Regions from separate parts of the Streptomyces sp. NBC_00224 genome, predicted to be linked through region 2. Evidence: predicted binding sites of a transcription regulator. Region 2 holds the regulator's gene; each other region holds the start of a gene.
What was found. Region 2 encodes HrcA, which represses chaperone genes, less so after heat shock. Its sites were predicted from a motif close to TTNGCACTCNGNNNNNCNGAGTGCNAA; they were not measured.

Region 1 (3,274 bases), 2.1 Mb from region 2:
ACCCGTGGCCTCGTCGCCGGTCAGGCCGAGGTTGCCCTCCAGGACCTTGACGGCGTGGACGAGCGCGGAGCCACCACCGGAGACGATGCCCTCCTCGACCGCGGCGCGGGTCGCGGAGATGGCGTCCTCCAGACGGTGCTTCTTCTCCTTCAGCTCCACCTCGGTGGCGGCGCCGACCTTGATGACGCAGACGCCGCCGGCAAGCTTCGCCAGGCGCTCCTGGAGCTTCTCGCGGTCCCAGTCCGAGTCCGTGGACTCGATCTCGGCCTTGATCTGGTTGACGCGGCCGACGACGTCCTCGTGGCTGCCGCCACCGTCGACGACGGTCGTGTCGTCCTTGGTGATCGTGACGCGGCGGGCCGAGCCCAGCACGTCCAGACCGGCCTGGTCGAGCTTGAGGCCGACCTCCTCGGCGATGACGGTGGCACCGGTGAGGGTGGCCATGTCCTGCAGCATCGCCTTGCGGCGGTCGCCGAAGCCCGGGGCCTTGACGGCCACGGCGTTGAACGTGCCGCGGATCTTGTTGACGACCAGGGTCGACAGGGCCTCGCCCTCGACGTCCTCGGCGATGATCAGGAGCGGCTTGGAGGCGCCGGCCTGGATGACCTTCTCCAGGAGCGGCAGCAGGTCCTGGATCGAGGAGATCTTGCCCTGGTTGATCAGGATGTACGGGTCGTCGAGGACGGCCTCCATACGCTCCTGGTCGGACACCATGTACGGGGAGAGGTAGCCCTTGTCGAAGGCCATGCCCTCGGTGAACTCCAGCTCCAGGCCGAAGGTGTTGGACTCCTCGACGGTGATGACACCGTCCTTGCCGACCTTGTCCATCGCCTCGGCGATGAGCTCGCCGACCTGGGTGTCCTGCGCGGAGAGCGCGGCCACGGCGGCGATGTCGGACTTGTCCTCGATCGGGCGCGCGGTGGCGAGCAGCTCCTCCGAGACGGCCTTGACAGCCGCGTCGATGCCCTTCTTCAGGGCGGCCGGGGAGGCGCCGGCGGCGACGTTGCGCAGGCCCTCGCGGACCAGCGCCTGGGCCAGCACGGTGGCGGTGGTGGTGCCGTCACCCGCGATGTCGTTGGTCTTGGTCGCCACCTCCTTCACGAGCTGGGCGCCCAGGTTCTCGTACGGGTCGTCGAGCTCGACCTCGCGGGCGATCGTGACACCGTCGTTGGTGATGGTGGGGGCGCCGAACTTCTTGTCGATGACGACGTTGCGGCCCTTGGGGCCGATCGTCACCTTCACAGTGTCGGCAAGCTTGTTGACGCCGCGCTCAAGGGCGCGACGGGCGTCCTCGTCGAACTTCAGGATCTTCGCCATGGGAGCGGTTCAGCCCTCTCGGAAACTCGGTGATACGAAAACTGCGCCCCTCGCCGCCCGGCTGTCAGCGGGGTGGCCAGGGGCGCAGCTCAGAAGCATTCGCTTCGAGATGAATTACTTCTCGATGATCGCGAGCACGTCGCGAGCCGAGAGGACGAGGTACTCCTCGCCGTTGTACTTCACCTCGGTGCCGCCGTACTTGCTGTAGAGCACGACGTCGCCGACGGACACGTCGAGCTCGACGCGCTTTCCGTCCTCGATCCGGCCCGGACCCACGGCCAGGACGACGCCCTCCTGGGGCTTCTCCTTGGCGGTGTCCGGGATGACCAGGCCGGAGGCCGTGGTCTGCTCGGCGTCGAGCGGCTGGACCACAATGCGGTCCTCAAGCGGCTTGATGGCAACCTTGGAGCTGGCGGTCGTCACGATCCGGTCTCCCCCTTCGGAGATCTCACGGGGTTAACTGTTTGGGTGGCGACCAGGTGGATCCGTCGTCGCGGGTGCCGGACCTGCCCGTCGCTGTGTTGGCACTCTCCAGTGGGGAGTGCCAGAGCCGAGACTAGGACGGCGATTAGCACTCGGTCAAGCGGAGTGCCAAGCCGACGACCGTGGCGGCCGGATTTCGCAGGTGCGGCGCCGCCTGTTCGCCGGGTCCGCCCGGCTCCCTCTCCAGGCCCCCGGCCCGGTCCGACGACGAATTCACCCATCCGGTTCGCCCGTACCCCTGTGGACTTCGCGACACGGCCTCTTTCGGAAAAACCGTCGCCACTCGGACGAAAGGGTCCTTAAGGTCAGACCGATGAGGACGATGCGTACGGATACGGGAACCGGGCCCCGAGCGGACGGCGACATCGACATCGACATCGGCGACGGCCAGGGTGAGGCCGGGCCGGGGCGGGCGCTCGCGTCCGCCCGCCGCCGCACCGAGGCGCTGCTGCTCGCGCTGGTCGTGATCGTCACGGTCGGCGGCCACGCCTGTGTGTCGGCGGCGATGACGGGCGGGCTGCCGCGCGCCACGGCCGAGTTCGCGGTCAGCATGACGCTGATGTCACTGGCCGGGCATCTGACCGTACGGAGGTTCGCGGCGTACGCGGACCCGCTGATCCTGCCCCTGGCGGTGCTCCTGTCCGGGCTCGGCCTGGTGCTGCTCTACCGGCTCGACCCGGCGTACGCGAAGGCGTTCAAGTCGGCGCCCACCGCGTCGGGGCAGCTGGTGTGGACGGTCATCGGGCTCGCGGGCTGTCTGCTGACCGTGGTGCTGCTGCGCGACCACCGGCGCCTCCAGCGCTACATCTACGTCTCGATGGCGGTGGCGCTGATCCTCCTGATGGCACCGTCGTTCTTCGGCGCGGACACGTACGGCGCCAAGCGCTGGGTCTACCTCGGCCCGTTCTCGCTCCAGCCCGGCGAGTTCGTGAAGATCATGATCACGGTGTTCTTCGCGGGCTATCTGGTGGTCCACCGCGACTCGCTGGCGCTCACCGGCCGCAAGGTCCTGGGCATCAGGCTGCCGCCTGGCCGCCAGATGGCGCCGCTGGTGGCGATCTGGGTGCTGAGCCTGCTGGTGCTCGTCTTCGAACGCGACCTGGGCACCTCGCTGATCTTCTTCGGGCTCTTCGTGGTCATGCTGTACGTGGCGACCGAACGCACCAGTTGGGTCGTGTGCGGGGTGCTGATGGCGGCGGTCGGGGCGTACGTCGTCGGCTCGACCGAGCCGCACGTCAAAGGCCGGATCGTGGCCTGGCTGCACCCCTTCGACGTCTTCCTGCCGCCGGAGCAGCGCCCGCCCGGCCTCGTCTCCGACCAACTGGCGCAAGGGCTCTTCAGCTTCGGCAGCGGCGGGATGACCGGCACGGGCCTCGGCGAGGGCCACCCCGAACTCGTCGGCTTCGCGGGGCGCAGCGACTTCATCCTGACCACGGTCGGGGAGGAGCTGGGCATGGCCGGGGTGATGGCGGTG
Region 2 (3,274 bases):
GCCACGGGTGCGCTCCGGCACCGAATCGCCTCGGAGTCCCGGGGGCCGAGCCCCCGGGAAGCATCCGTCAGCGGCCGTTGAACGCGTCCTTCAGGCGGGAGAACAGACCCTGCTGCCCCGGCTGGAACTGGCCGAGCGGCCGCTCCTCGCCGCGTAGCTTGGCCAGCTGGCGCAGCAGGTCCTCCTGTTGCGGGTCCAGCTTGCTCGGCGTGGTGACCTCGACGTGGACGATCAGATCGCCCCGGCCGCCGCCGCGCAGATGCGTCACACCGCGCCCGTGCAGCGGGATGGACTGGCCCGACTGGGTGCCCGGGCGGATGTCCACCTCCTCCATGCCGTCCAGCGTCTGCAGCGGCACCTTGGTGCCGAGCGAGGCGGCCGTCATGGGCAGCGTCACGGTGCAGTGCAGATCGTCGCCACGGCGCTGGAAGACGTCGTGGTTCAGCTCGTGGATCTCCACGTACAGGTCACCGGCGGGGCCGCCGCCGGGGCCGACCTCGCCCTCGCCCGCGAGCTGGATGCGGGTGCCGTTGTCGACACCGGCCGGGATCTTGACCGTGAGCGTGCGGCGCGAGCGGATGCGGCCGTCACCGGCGCACTCCGGGCACGGGGTCGGCACGACGGTCCCGAAGCCCTGGCACTGGGGGCAGGGGCGGGAGGTCATGACCTGGCCGAGGAAGGAGCGGGTCACCTGGGAGACCTCACCGCGGCCGCGGCACATGTCACACGTCTGCGCCGAGGTGCCGGGGGCCGCGCCCTCGCCGCTGCAGGTCGTACACACCACGGCGGTGTCGACCTGGATCTCCTTGGTCGTACCGAAGGCCGCCTCGTTGAGGTCGATCTCCAGCCGGATCATGGCGTCCTGGCCGCGGCGGGTGCGCGAGCGCGGGCCGCGCTGTGCCGCGTTGCCGAAGAACGCGTCCATGATGTCCGAGAAGTTCCCGAAGCCGCCCGCGCCGAAGCCGCCCGCGCCACCGCCGCCGGAGGACGACAGGGGGTCGCCGCCGAGGTCGTGGATCTGCTTCTTCTGCGGGTCCGAGAGGACCTCGTAGGCCGCGTTGATCTCCTTGAAGCGCTCCTGCGTCTTCGGGTCCGGATTCACATCCGGGTGGAGTTCACGCGCCAGGCGCCGGAACGCCTTCTTGATCTCGTCCTGCGATGCGTCGCGGCGTACGCCCAGTACGGCGTAGTAGTCCGTGGCCACTTACGACTCCGCCAGGATCTGTCCGACGTAACGTGCCACTGCGCGTACCGCTCCCATCGTTCCGGGGTAATCCATGCGGGTCGGTCCGACCACGCCGAGTTTTGCGACGGCTTCGCCGCCCGAACCGTAGCCGACCGAGACGACGGACGTGGAGTTCAGCCCTTCATGGGCGTTCTCATGCCCGATTCGTACGGTCATGCCCGATTCCTTGGCCTCGCCGAGCAGCTTGAGGAGCACCACTTGCTCCTCCAGCGCCTCCAGCACCGGCCTGATGGTCAGGGGGAAGTCGTGTCCGAAGCGGGTGAGATTGGCGGTGCCGCCGATCATCAGCCGCTCCTCGGTCTCCTCGACCAGGGTTTCGAGCAGGGTGGAGAGCACCGTCGAAACGGTTCCTCGGTCCTCCGGCTCGAAGGACTCCGGCAGATCCTGCACCAGCTGCGGGACGTCCGCGAAGCGGCGCCCCACCACCCGGCTGTTGAGCCGGGCCCGCAGATCCGCCAGCGAGGTCTCGCCGAACGGCGCCGGGCAGTCGACCAGCCGCTGCTCGACCCGCCCGGTGTCCGTGATGAGCACCAGCATCAGTCTGGCCGGGGCCAGCGACAGCAGCTCCACGTGCCGCACGGTGGACCGCGTCAGCGACGGGTACTGCACGACGGCGACCTGCCGCGTCAGCTGCGCGAGCAGCCGCACGGTCCGCGCCACCACGTCGTCGAGGTCGACGGCCCCGTCCAGGAAGTTCTGGATGGCCCGCCGCTCCGGCGACGACATCGGCTTGACGCCCGCGAGCCGGTCGACGAACAGCCGATAGCCCTTGTCGGTGGGAATGCGCCCGGCGCTGGTGTGAGGCTGGGCGATGAAGCCCTCCTCTTCCAGTACGGCCATGTCGTTGCGCACGGTCGCCGGGGAGACGCCCAGCGCGTGCCGCTCGGTCAGGGCCTTCGAGCCGACCGGCTCCTCGGTCCCGACATAGTCCTGGACGATGGCGCGCAGGACCTCAAGTCTGCGTTCACTGAGCACCGCGCACACCTCCAGCTGTCGTCCCTAGGCTCTCTGCCTGGCACTCTGTGCGTTCGAGTGCCAGCAATCCCCCGGCCAGTGTACGGCCGACCGGTACACCCCTAGCAAGGGCGGCCGCCCGTGACGCTCGCGGCGCGGTGGAGCGGCGCGGTCGGGCGCCGTCCCCGACCGCCCGGGATAGCGTCACGTCATGGACGTCAGATGGGAAGAGTTCGGCTGGGAACGCCTTGGCGACGGCGTGGGCCGCCGCCGGCTTCCGGGGTGGGACGCGACGGCCGGCCTGGTCGTCGGCACCGACGCGGTCCTGCTGTACGACACGGGGTCGACCCTGCGCGAGGGCGCCGAGCTGCGCGCCCAGGCGCAGGCGCTGATCGGGCGCCGGGTGACGCACATCGCACTCAGCCATCCGCACTTCGACCACGTGCTCGGCACGGCCGCGTTCTCGGGGGCCGAGGTGTATGGGGCGGTGGGCATCGACCGGGTCCTCGACGGCGACGCCCTGCGCACCGACGCGGTCGCGCACGGGGTGCCGGCCGCACAGGCCGCCGAGGCGGCGGACCTGCTGGTGCGCCCGCACCACTTCGTGACGGGCGAGTGGACGCTGGAGCTGGGCGGGCGGCAGGTGCTGCTCGCGAACGTGGGCCCCGGCCACAGCGGCCACGACCTGGCCGTACTGGTCCCGGCCTCGCCGGGGTCGCCCGAGATCGTCTTCTGCGGCGACCTGGTCGAGGAGTCCGGCGAGCCGCAGGCGGGCCCGGACGCGGTCCGCACCCGCTGGCCCGCCGCGCTCGACCGGCTGCTCGACCTGGGCGGCGAGGACGCGGTGTACGTGCCGGGGCACGGGGCGGTGGTGGACGCGGCGTTCGTACGGGCGCAGCGGACCCAACTCGCGGCGGAATTCGGCGTGTCGTAGCGGCGTACACCCATATGGCCACATGAAACGCCCGTATTCTCATCCGAATGCGCAGCTACAGCCCGGACCTGACTCCGCCCTGGAAGAAGGGGACCCCGGCCCCCGAGGTGCCCGCCGAGCTCGACCTGGTCGTCGAGGAG
Region 3 (3,274 bases), 1.0 Mb from region 2:
CAGGAGTACCGCCCTCGGCGTACAGCGTTATGGAGCCACCGATCCCTGAGGGGATCAGAAGTCCATGTCACCGCCCGGCATGCCGCCCGGAGCGCCGCCGGCAGCGGCCTTCTCCGGCTTGTCGGCGATGACGGCCTCGGTGGTGAGGAACAGCGCGGCGATCGACGCGGCGTTCTGCAGCGCGGAGCGCGTCACCTTCGCCGGGTCGATGATGCCCTCGGCGATCATGTCGACGTACTCACCGGTCGCGGCGTTGAGGCCGTGACCGATCGGAAGGTTGCGCACCTTCTCGACGACGACGCCGCCCTCAAGACCACCGTTGACGGCGATCTGCTTCAGCGGGGCCTCCAGGGCGAGCTTCACGGCGTTGGCGCCGGTCGCCTCGTCACCCGACAGGTCCAGCTTCTCGAAGACCGAGGAGGCCTGCAGCAGGGCCACGCCACCACCGGCGACGATGCCCTCCTCGACGGCCGCCTTCGCGTTGCGAACGGCGTCCTCGATGCGGTGCTTGCGCTCCTTGAGCTCCACCTCGGTGGCGGCGCCGGCCTTGATGACGGCCACGCCGCCGGCCAGCTTCGCCAGACGCTCCTGGAGCTTCTCGCGGTCGTAGTCCGAGTCCGAGTTCTCGATCTCGGCACGGATCTGGTTGACCCGGCCCGCGACCTGCTCGCTGTCGCCGGAGCCGTCCACGATCGTGGTCTCGTCCTTGGTGATGACGACCTTGCGGGCGCGGCCCAGCAGGTCGAGACCCGCGTTCTCCAGCTTGAGGCCGACCTCCTCGGAGATGACCGTGCCGCCGGTGAGGATGGCGATGTCGTTCAGCATCGCCTTGCGGCGGTCGCCGAAGCCCGGGGCCTTGACGGCGACGGACTTGAAGGTGCCGCGGATCTTGTTCACGACCAGGGTCGAGAGGGCCTCGCCCTCGACGTCCTCGGCGATGATCAGGAGCGGCTTGCCCGACTGCATGACCTTCTCAAGGAGCGGCAGCAGGTCCTTGACCGAGCCGATCTTCGAGTTGACGATCAGGATGTACGGGTCGTCGAGCGCGGCTTCCATGCGCTCCATGTCGGTCGCGAAGTACGCCGAGATGTAGCCCTTGTCGAAGCGCATGCCCTCGGTGAGCTCAAGCTCCAGACCGAAGGTCTGGGACTCCTCGACCGTGATGACGCCTTCCTTGCCGACCTTGTCCATCGCCTCGGCGATGAGCTCGCCGATCTGGGTGTCGGCGGCGGAGATGGAGGCCGTCGAAGCGATCTGCTCCTTGGTCTCGACATCCTTCGCCTGCTCAAGCAGCGCACCGGAGACGGCCTCGACGGCCTTCTCGATGCCGCGCTTCAGAGCCATCGGGTTGGCGCCGGCGGCCACATTGCGCAGACCCTCGCGGACGAGCGCCTGGGCGAGGACGGTCGCGGTGGTCGTACCGTCACCGGCGACGTCGTCCGTCTTCTTGGCGACTTCCTTGACCAGCTCGGCGCCGATCTTCTCGTACGGGTCTTCGAGCTCGATCTCCTTGGCGATGGAAACACCATCGTTGGTGATCGTGGGGGCGCCCCACTTCTTCTCTAGGACGACGTTGCGGCCCTTGGGGCCAAGGGTGACCTTGACGGCGTCGGCGAGCTGGTTCATCCCGCGCTCGAGACCGCGCCGTGCCTCCTCGTCGAACGCGATGATCTTGGCCATGTGAAGTGGTCCTCCCGGACAGGGGTGGATTCTCCGGATCGAGCAAGCGCCCGCGACGGACGGCCTGCATGCCTTGTGGTTCCTTGCCCCACCCGGCTTGCGGACCTCACCGACCCGATCCTGGTTCTGTCACTCTCACTGGGAGAGTGCTAACGCCAATGATTAGCACTCGACCCAGGAGAGTGCAAGGCCGTCCCACCGCCCCGGCCGGGTCCCGGACACGTCCATGCCAGGCCCCGGGCCCGGACACGCACGTGGGGCCCGCATCCTTTTACAGAGGATGCGGGCCCCACGTGCGTGAGTGCGTCGGTGGCCGATCGCGCCGAGATCAGACGGCGAGCTTGACCATGTCCGCCTGCGGACCCTTCTGGCCCTGCGAGATCTCGAACTCGACTCGCTGACCTTCTTCAAGGGTGCGGTACCCGTCCATCTGGATCGCGCTGTAGTGGACGAAAACATCCGCACCACCGTCGACCGCGATGAAGCCGTACCCCTTCTCCGCGTTGAACCACTTGACGGTGCCCTGAGCCATGCCTAACTCCCCTATTACTGGCCCTTGCACGGGACCGCACTTCGCGGACCCGGGTCAGACCTCCACCCTCCGACAGGAGAGGGTGTGCGCCGGAACGCGTCGACCGCGGCTGAATGTATCTGCCCAACTGCCCTCTGCAACAGGTCAATCGGACGAGAATTCCGGGCAGGGGTGAAGAGCGGAATGCCGCGAAATTCAGCATTCCGGGGCAAGTCGGGCCGGGCAAAGCGCACTTAAGGAGCAATATGCTCGAACACTTTGACTGCTTCTCGACGCCGGTTCGTCGCGTTCTCATATGCATGCGGCACGCGCAACGAAGGGGACTTCCCCACTGTACCGCGCTCAACCACACTGAATTGCCCCCTCCGCTTAGCTTGCGGAGGGGGCAATTCAGGTAACTCAGCGTGGACTACGAACCTATGTTCAGCCTCCGGCGACGGCCGGAATGATCGAGACGCCCGCGCCGTCCGGCGTCGCCGTCTCCAGGCCCTGCTCGAAGCGGACGTCGTCGTCGTTGACGTACACGTTGACGAAGCGGCGCAGCTTGCCCTGGTCGTCCAGGACCCGGGCGGCGATCCCGGTGTGGTTCTTCTCCAGGTCGGCGATGACCTCGGCGAGGGTGGCACCCTCGGCCGCGACCTCGGACTTGCCGCCCGTGTACGTACGGAGAATGGTGGGGATGCGGACGTTGACGCTCATGGTGTTCTGCCTTCCGTCTTCCGAAGCGAGGTAGTCAGCCGGCCAGGCCGGCGTCGCGGAACGCGTCCAGGCTCGGGCGGATGGTCGCGGACGGTCCAGTGGTCGGCGCCACCGCGTCCAGGGTCTTGAGGCCGTCACCCGTGTTGAGGACGACAGTAGTCAGGGTCGGGTCCAGGAGCCCGTTCTCGATGAGCTTCCGTGTGACGCCGACCGTCACGCCGCCCGCCGTCTCGGCGAAGATGCCCTCGGTCCGGGCGAGCAGCTTGATCGCGTCCACGATCTGCTCGTCGTTCACGTCCTCCACCGCGCCGCCGGTGCGCCGGGCGATGTCCAGGACGTACGGGCCGTCCGCCGGGTTGCCGA

Region 1: the regulator HrcA is predicted to act here: its motif matches at 1,886-1,912, upstream of groES (co-chaperone GroES).
Region 3: the regulator HrcA is predicted to act here: its motif matches at 1,843-1,869, upstream of groL (chaperonin GroEL).

The regions. Positions count from the first base shown of each region.
Region 1 is NZ_CP108106.1:5,510,851-5,514,124, reverse strand. It holds gene groL (chaperonin GroEL) at 1-1,317, opposite strand, end outside; gene groES (co-chaperone GroES) at 1,432-1,740, opposite strand; gene OG965_RS24685 (FtsW/RodA/SpoVE family cell cycle protein) at 2,123-3,274, shown strand, end outside.
Region 2 is NZ_CP108106.1:3,444,282-3,447,555, forward strand. It holds gene dnaJ (molecular chaperone DnaJ) at 68-1,204, opposite strand; gene hrcA (heat-inducible transcriptional repressor HrcA) at 1,205-2,221, opposite strand; gene OG965_RS15495 (MBL fold metallo-hydrolase) at 2,412-3,134, shown strand; gene OG965_RS15500 (DUF3097 domain-containing protein) at 3,182-3,274, shown strand, end outside.
Region 3 is NZ_CP108106.1:4,462,259-4,465,532, forward strand. It holds gene groL (chaperonin GroEL) at 55-1,680, opposite strand; gene OG965_RS19710 (cold-shock protein) at 2,009-2,212, opposite strand; gene OG965_RS19715 (MoaD/ThiS family protein) at 2,636-2,911, opposite strand; gene thrC (threonine synthase) at 2,946-3,274, opposite strand, start outside.